One region of the Xanthomonas euroxanthea genome, then DNA from elsewhere that is predicted to be linked to it. Evidence: predicted binding sites of a transcription regulator. Region 1 holds the regulator's gene; the other holds the start of a gene.
The links. Region 1 encodes FliA, which starts transcription of late flagellar genes. Its sites were predicted from a motif close to TAAAGTTTNNCNNNCNNNGGCCGATAA; they were not measured.
Positions count from the first base shown of each region.

Region 1 (4,196 bases):
GGGCGATCTCGCGCAGGCGCTCGGGGTCGATGCCGGCGCCGTCGTCCTGGATCTCGATGCTGACGTAGTCGCCCTCCTGCTGCGCGGACAGCCGCACATGGCCGCTGCGCGGCTTGCCTGTGGCTTCGCGCAGGGCCGGCGATTCGATGCCGTGGTCGATCGCATTGCGCACCAGGTGCACCAGCGGGTCGGCCAGGGCCTCGACCAGGTTGCGGTCCAGTTCCGTCTCGGCGCCGATCAGCTCCAGCTCCACTTCCTTGGACAGGGTGCGCGCGACATCGCGGGCCACCTTGGGAAAGCGCGAGAACACCTTGCTGACCGGTTGCATGCGGGTGCGCATCACCGCGGTCTGCAGGCGTGCGGTGGCGATGTCCAGCGTGCTGACCGCGCGGTCGAGTTCCTCGTCGCGCAGGCGGGTGCGCAGGGTCTTGAGGCGATTGCGCGACAGCACCAGTTCGCCGATCAGGTTGACGATGGCATCCAGGCGCTTGGTGTCCACGCGCACGGTCTGCTCGGCGTCGGCTCCCTTGGCCGCCGCCTTGGGCGCGGCCTTGGCGCCGGGCGCAGCGGCGCCATGTGCGTCGTCGGGTGCGGGCGCTGCGGCGGCGGCCTTGGGCGCGGCCTTGACCGCCGGCGGGCCGCTCTTGGCATCGAACTGCGCAATCAGCGAGGCCGGTGCATGCGGCACGGCTTCGCCCGAGCCCATTGCATCCAGCATGGCCTGCAGGTAATCCAGCGACTGCTGCGCGGCATCGAAGTGATGCGCCTGCAACACCGCCTGGCCGGAGCGCGCCATGCCCAGGGTTTCCTCGGCGGCGTGGCAGAGCTCGACCATCGGCTTGATCGCCAGAAAGCCGGCGCCGCCCTTGAGCGTGTGGAAGCCGCGGAACACCGCGTTCAGCTGGTCGGCTTCGTCAGGTGCCTGTTCCAGCGACACCAGCTGTTCGCCGAGGCGGTCCAGGATTTCCTGGGCCTCGACGATGAAATCGGCAGCAATATCGTCTGGAACAGCACTCATGGTTACAACCCCAATCCGGACAGCAGGTCATCGGCGTCGTCCTGCGACACCGCGTGACGGTCCAGGCCCTTGACTGCAGGACCGGCAAGACCGCCGTCGTCTTTCTTCGGCTCTGGATTCTTCGGCGGCAGGCCGAGCGCACCGAAGCCCTCGTGCACGCGCCGGACGATGCCGGCCACGCGACGGATGATCTGCCCGCTCAGGTCCTGGTAGCTCTGCGCCAGCGACAGCTCGGTCAGGTTGTGGCGCATCTTGTCCATCAGCGCGCCCTGGTCCTGATTGAGCCCACCGTCGCGTAGCTGGTTGGCCAGCTCACGGCATTCCTCGACCAGATCCAGCGTGCGATGGCTGGCCTTCTCGGTCATCTCCACCACGTGGTCCAGGCGCGAACACGCATCGTCCAGCTCGCCGGCTTCCTCGGGCACGGTGGGCAACTCGCCCAGCGCCTGGCCGAGTTCGCGCGCAAGCCGGCTCAGGCCCTGCATCATCGGGCGCGTGCGCAGGGCGGCGAGGTGGTCGACCTCGCGCTTCCACGCAGCTTCGTCACCGCTTTCCAGTGCATCGAGCGCGCCCTGCAGGCGGTCGATCAACGCGGCGCGTTCGGCATTGGTGTCCACGGTGGCGTTCATCAGGCGGTCGCCGCCAGACGTTCGAACACCTTGCCCAGCTTCTCTTCCAGCGTCTGCGCGGTGAACGGCTTGATGATGTAGCCGTTCACGCCGCACTGGGCCGCTTCGATGATCTGCTCGCGCTTGGCTTCGGCGGTCACCATCATCACCGGCAGGTGCTTGAGCTTGGCGTCGGCGCGGATGTTGCGCAGCAGGTCGATGCCGGTCATGCCGGGCATGTTCCAGTCGGTGACCACGAAATCGAACGGGCCAGCCCGCAACGCCGCCAATGCGCTGTTGCCGTCTTCGGCCTCTGCGGTATTGGTGAAGCCAAGATCGCCCAACAGATTCTTGACGATGCGCCGCATCGTCGAGAAGTCGTCCACGATCAAAATCCGCATGTTCTTGTTCACATCAAGCTCCTAACACTAAAAAATACGCGAAAAAATCATTCGTCAATTTCGACACCGGCATCGGCCAGTTCGAAGACCTTGAGGCGGCCGCGCAGACGCACCACCGCCTGGCCATGGATCTGGCACACGCGCGATTCGCTGACACCGAGCACGGCGCCGATTTCTTTCAGGTTCAATTCCTGTTCGTAGTACAGCGACAGCACCAGCTGCTCGCGCTCGGGCAACTGGCCGATGGCCTTGCCCAGCTCGCGGCCGAACTCGCCGCGCTCCATCATCTGCTGCGGATTGGGGCCACCCTTGGCGGTGGTGTCCAGCTCGCCGTGATCCTCGATCCGCGACTCCAGGCTCAGCACCTGGCCGCGGGCGGCATCTTCCATCAGACGCAGGTAGTCCGGCAGCGGCATCTCCATCGCGGCGGCCACTTCGGTGGCGGCGGCTGCGCGGCCGGTGTGCTGCTCAATCTTGCGCACGGCCGCGGCGGCATCGCGTGCGCGTCGGTGCACCGAGCGCGGCACCCAGTCGCCACGGCGGATCTCGTCGATCATCGAGCCGCGGATGCGGATCGAGGCATAGGTCTCGAACGAGGCGCCCTGCTCGGAATCGTAACTGCGCGAGGCTTCGATCAGGCCGATCATGCCGGCCTGGATCAGGTCGTCCACTTCCACGCTCGCCGGCAGGCGCGCGGCCAGATGGTGGGCGATGCGGCGCACCAGGTCGGCGTGCTGGGTGACGATGTCATTGGCGTTGTTGCGCTGCACGGCACGGTACTGCGCGGTGGCCGTGGTTGCGGTAGCGGTGCTCATGCGGCCACTCCCCGTTGGATGATGCGTTCGACGAAGAATTCGACGTTGCCGCGGGACACGGTCGGGGCCTGCCAGCGCGAGGTACGGCGAGCGATTTCTGCAATGGCCTGCGCCGACGGACTGGCGGGGTAGGCCTTGATGACCGGTTGCTGGCGCTGTACCGACAGGCGCAACCAGTCGTCCTGCGGCACGTGGCCGAGGTAGTTCAGCGACACGTCGCCGAGGAATTTTTCGCAGACCCGCGACAGCTTGTCGTACAGCAGGCGGCCTTCGTTGGGGTCGCGCACCATGTTGGCGATGATCTGCAGGCGGTCCACGCCGCGTTCGCGCGAGAGCACCTTGATCAGCGCGTAGGCGTCGGTGATCGAGGCCGGCTCGTCGCAGACCACCACCACGGTGTCCTGGGCGGCCTGGCAGAAGGTCAGCACGCTGTCGGTGATGCCGGCGGCGGTGTCGATGACCATCACGTCCAGGTCGCGTTCCAGTTCGGAGAACACGTTGACCAGGCCGATGTGCTGGGCCGGGGCCAGTTCGGCCATGTGGCGGCGACCGGAGGCGGCCGGGACCACCAGCACGCCGCCGGGACCTTCGATGATCACCTCGTCCAGCGTGCAGCGGCCGGCGATCAGGTCGGCCAGGGTGTACTTGGGCGACAGGCCCAGCACCACGTCCAGGTTGGCCAGGCCCAGGTCGGCGTCCAGCAGCAGGGTGCGCTTGCCCATGTCGGCCAGCGCCACGGCCAGGTTGGCGGAGATGTTGGTTTTGCCCACGCCGCCCTTGCCACCGGTCACGGCAATGGTGCGCACCGGGCCCAAAGGCTCGGGACGGGTCGCCGACAGGGGGAAGGCGTTGGTCAGCTTGGCGTATTCACGCGACTGCATGGTTGTGCTCCGGAGTACAGGGCTTATCGGCAGCGCGCCGCAAATCTTCAAGGCGAAGAACGAGACTGGCGGCATTGGCGCGGTGCAGGTCGTCGGGGACCCGCTGTCCGTCAGTCACCCAGGTGATGGGCATTTGGTGATCGACGACGACCGACAGCGCACTACCGAAGCGGCCGGTCTCGTCAAGTTTGGTCAGCACCACGCCCTGGGGCTTGGCGTGGGCGAAGCGGCGCACGACCTCGTCGAGGTCGGAAAAGTGCGCGTTGGCAGGCAGCACCAGCAGCGAGGTGACCTGGTGCGCGGCGCGCAGCCAGTTCAGCTGGGCGGCCAGGGCGCGGTCGCGCTGGCCCATGCCGGCGGTGTCGATCAGCACCAGCTTGTAGTCGCGCAGGCGCTCGAGCAGTTCCAGCAGGCTCTCGGCGCTGTCGGCCTCGTGCACGGCGATGCCGAGCTGACGGCCGTAGCTGTGCAGC
Region 1 covers NZ_LR861803.1:2,368,192-2,372,387, forward strand. Annotated here, with positions in the region: gene H7A86_RS10040 (chemotaxis protein CheA) at 1-1,018, opposite strand, end outside; gene H7A86_RS10045 (protein phosphatase CheZ) at 1,021-1,647, opposite strand; gene cheY (chemotaxis response regulator CheY) at 1,647-2,039, opposite strand; gene H7A86_RS10055 (RNA polymerase sigma factor FliA) at 2,075-2,842, opposite strand; gene H7A86_RS10060 (MinD/ParA family protein) at 2,839-3,723, opposite strand; gene flhF (flagellar biosynthesis GTPase FlhF) at 3,710-4,196, opposite strand, start outside.

Region 2 (4,196 bases), 1.8 Mb from region 1:
GCGCACGAGCGGCGTGTCGATATAGCCTGGCGCGATCGCATTCACGCGAACGCCGCGATCCGAATAATCCATCGCTGCGGATCTCGTCGCGCCGACGATGGCGTGCTTGGAGGCGATGTAGGCTGCGTTGTTGCGTTGACCGACGAGCCCCAGGGCAGAGGCCATGTTGACGATGGCACCGCCGCCGGACGCGATCATCGCCGGAATCTGGTACTTCATGCAGCCGAACATGGCGTCGAGATTGACGGCCTGTACCCGGCGCCACACCTCTGGGTCGTACTCAACCACGCCCTTTGAATCGCCGCCGATCCCGGCATTGTTCACGGCCAGGTCGAGCCGGCCGAACGTGGTAACGGACCAGGTGACCATCTGCTCGATGGCGTTGAAGTCACCAAGATCGATCTGGTAGGCACGGGCATCTGCACCGATCTCGGCGGCGATGGCCTCGGCCGCGTCATGGTTGACGTCCGCCACCACAACCGCTGCGCCCAGGGATGCAAGCCTGCGGACGGTCGCCGCGCCTATCCCCGAGGCGCCACCGGTGATGAGTGCGACCTTGCCTGCGAAATCCAGGTCCATGTTGCTGCTCCTGCGCTTGTCCATCCTGCTCTCCATGACGGTCGCGCCACAGACGCGACGCATTGGGTGACGGGTAGGAGGAGGATAGGATTTAATTGACGCGTCAACAATAGCGGCAGCAGGGTTGGCTCACGGTTTCGGCCTCTCGTTACAGATGAGGTTAAGGTGGCGCGGAAAACAGGCCACACCCGGACGCTGCCTCGACCAACTTGCCGCCGCCGGGCCGAGGGCCGAACCGGGCTGCATCCAGGCCGCACGCCGTGGCTCGGGACGCCCTTCATGGGCATGCATCCATCGTCCCAGCGCACCCACCCTGCGATCCAGCGCCGGAGTTGCATGGGGCTCTGTGCTGAGCGCTGCCCGCGTCGCCAGTGGCTCCTCGTAGTGCTGGCCCAGCAGCAGTGCCAGCTCCCTGGCGTCGGCCTCGAAGGAGTTGGCATTGCTGCCTGGTTGGGCAGGCGCTCGGCCTGGCGGCTGTGAGCTGTATGGCGCCCCTGCTTGACCAGCGCGCGCGCCTTGTCATGCCCGGTGCGGGCAGCAGCCAGCGATATCTTGGGGCCCCGTCCATGGCACAGACATTTTCGGTGCTGCCGATCCGGTACCGATAGCGCCACGGCCTGCTCCCGGTGGGGCGTACCTCAAGGTACAGCCCTCCACGATCTGCCCGATGCCCGCAGCCGCCAGGAAGGCCTTGTCGGTGGATCCCCGGACGGTTGTTCCGGCCTTCTCGTTGGCATCCAGCAATAGCCGGCGGGCGGTAGCGATCACCTGGGCACCGCCTGCTGCGGCGTTGGTTGCATCAAGGATGTGTGATGGCTGCCGCTAAGGAAGGGCAGGGCAAGCAATCTCTACCGCTCTGAACAACCCCGCTGCCGAGGCGTCGCGTCAGGCCGCCTTGCCGTTCCTCGCTCCCCAATTGGCTCTTCCGCCCCCTCAGCTGCATCACCAGGCCCGTCATGCTAACCACGATCAAGAGCAAATTTTTATTGGCATTGTTGGGAACGCTGATCCCGAGCATCCTGCTCTGCCTGTTCCTACTGAACAGCCTGCACACCTCCAAGAACAATGTCGGCACGCTCTACAACCGGGACTTCATTGGCTCTGCGCTTGCCAGCAGCATCGACGGCCAGCTGACGCGCGTCGACATCAACATCTTGCGCATGATTGCCATCGGCACGCCGGAGCTGATCACGCAGTGGAAACAGGAAAACGAGAAGCGATTCACCCAGGCGGCCGCCAGCATCGTGGAACTGGAGCAGATGCTGCACAACGAAAAGCAGCACGCGGCCCAGTTGCAGAAGATCAAGACGAGCTACGCAGCCATGCAGGCCGGCATGCAGCGCCAGATCGAGTTGATCGAGGCAGGAGATGTCGCGGGCGGCGCGGAAGTCAACCGCACCCAGGTCAAGGACAATGCGAACGCCACATTCGCCGGGCTGGCCACCTTGCGCGATGAGCTGGCCAGCTCCGCCAAGCTGCGTTACCAGCAGCAGCAAGCCACCAACACGCGCGCGATGACCCTGTCGGCGATCGCCCTGGGCCTGATTGCACTGGCCGGCGTCAGCCTCGCACTGATCCTGGGCAACGCGATCTCCGCCTCGATTCGGCGGGCGGTGGCCGCCGTTGAGCAGCTGTCGCGCGGCGTGCTGGATGTCGATATCAAGGTCAGCGGCAAGGACGAAACCGTACAACTTGCCAGCGCGGTCTACCGCATCCGCGATCGTCTGCAAGGGGTCATCGCGGCGCAGCTGGAAATGGCGCGTCGACACGACGCTGGCGAAATGAGCTACCGCATGGACGAGGGCGCATTTCCCGGAGAGTATGGCCACATGGTGCGCGATGCCAACGCGCTGGTGAGTTCGCACATCGCGGTGACGATGCGCCTGACCCAGATCATCGGGCGCTACGCCATTGGTGATCTCTCCGACGAGATGGACCGCCTGCCGGGCGAAAAGGCCGTGCTTACCCGGACCATGGACGAGGTCAGGGCCAATCTGACCGCGATGAATGACCAGATCAAGCAGCTCGCGCAGGCCGCCGCCAGTGGCGATTTCACCGCACGCGGCGACGCCGACCGTTTCCAGTACGATTTCCACGTCATGGTCGACAGCCTGAACCAGCTGATGGCCACCGCCGATGGCAACCTGCAGTCGCTGTCGTCGCTGCTGCAATCCATCGCCGCCGGCGACCTGACCGCGCGCATGCGCGGCGACTTCAATGGCGTGTTCGCGCAGATGCGCGACGACGCCAACACCACCGCCGCGCAGCTTGCAGACATCGTCGGACGCATCCAGCACTCGGCGATCTCCATCAACTCGGCCGCCAGCGAGATCGCCGCCGGCAATAACGACCTGTCGCAGCGCACCGAGCAGCAGGCCGCCAACCTGGAAGAAACCGCCGCCTCGATGGAAGAGCTGACGTCCACGGTCAGGCAGAATGCCGAGCACGCGCGTCAGGCCAATCAACTGGCGATCGGCGCGGCAAGCGTGGCATCGCAGGGCGGGGAGATCGTCAGCAAGGTCGTCGGCACCATGGCCGGCATCGAAGCCTCGTCCAGGAAGATCGCCGACATCATTTCGGTCATCGACGGCATCTCGTTCCAGACCAATATCCTGGCGCTCAATGCCGCCGTGGAAGCGGCGCGTGCCGGCGAACAGGGCCGTGGCTTCGCGGTGGTCGCCTCGGAAGTGCGCACCCTGGCCCAGCGCTCCACCGCGGCGGCCAAGGAGATCAAGGGATTGATCGACGACTCGGTGCAGCGCGTTGCCGAAGGCTCGACGCTGGTGCATACCGCGGGCTCCACGATGGCCGAGATCGTGGCCAGCGTGCAGCGCGTGACCGACATCATGGGCGAGATCTCGGCCGCCTCGCAGGAACAGTCCGCAGGCATCGAGCAGGTCAACCTCACCGTGACCCAGATGGACGAAACCACCCAGCAGAACGCGGCACTGGTGGAAGAAGCCACCGCCGCGGCGCGTTCGATGGAAGAACAGGCCGGGCAACTCACGCAGGCGGTCGCGGTGTTCAAGATAGAAGAGGCCAAGGTCCGCACCACGCACGCCCCGGCGCGGGCAACAGCAGCCCATAACGTCGCCCAGGGGAAAAACCCGGCACCTGGCAAGACGCCGACACGCCGGGCGGTTGCGCCACAAAAGCCGACCGCTCCTACCGCCATGGACGCCGCCAACTGGCGGGAATTTTAGGCCTCAGGCAACCGGAGGGCCCGGCGATCCGGGCTCTCTTGCGTGTGAGGTTGCTGGCTGAAGCAACAAGCCCTGCCGCCGGGCCGGCGATGCCATGCGCATCGCTGATGCGTTGACCGTCCATGGCTGGATGGTGACACCCCGATCGCGGCTATCCGGAGACGATCAACACACTTGCAGCACCAGGCCTATCGATGGATCCGCGGCCCTCCACGCAGGCGATGCCGAGCGCTGGGATGCACCGGCACCTGCCGGCGAAGGAGCGTGCAATGCTGGGCGATCGCTTCCATTCCTCTTTCCGTTGAGCGGACCTTCGCGCACGACGGGCGCCATGCCCCGTGCGTCGTCGAGACCTTGACTCGCATCGCTGCGCTGGCGCCAACGCCACTTCGCATCCAGTGACGCTGCCGGATT
Region 2 covers NZ_LR861803.1:552,646-556,841, reverse strand. Annotated here, with positions in the region: gene H7A86_RS02335 (SDR family NAD(P)-dependent oxidoreductase) at 1-579, opposite strand, end outside; gene H7A86_RS02330 (methyl-accepting chemotaxis protein) at 1,536-3,782, shown strand.
Region 2: H7A86_RS02330 (methyl-accepting chemotaxis protein) is a predicted target of FliA. The motif match lies at 1,379-1,405, and genes of this name have one in related genera.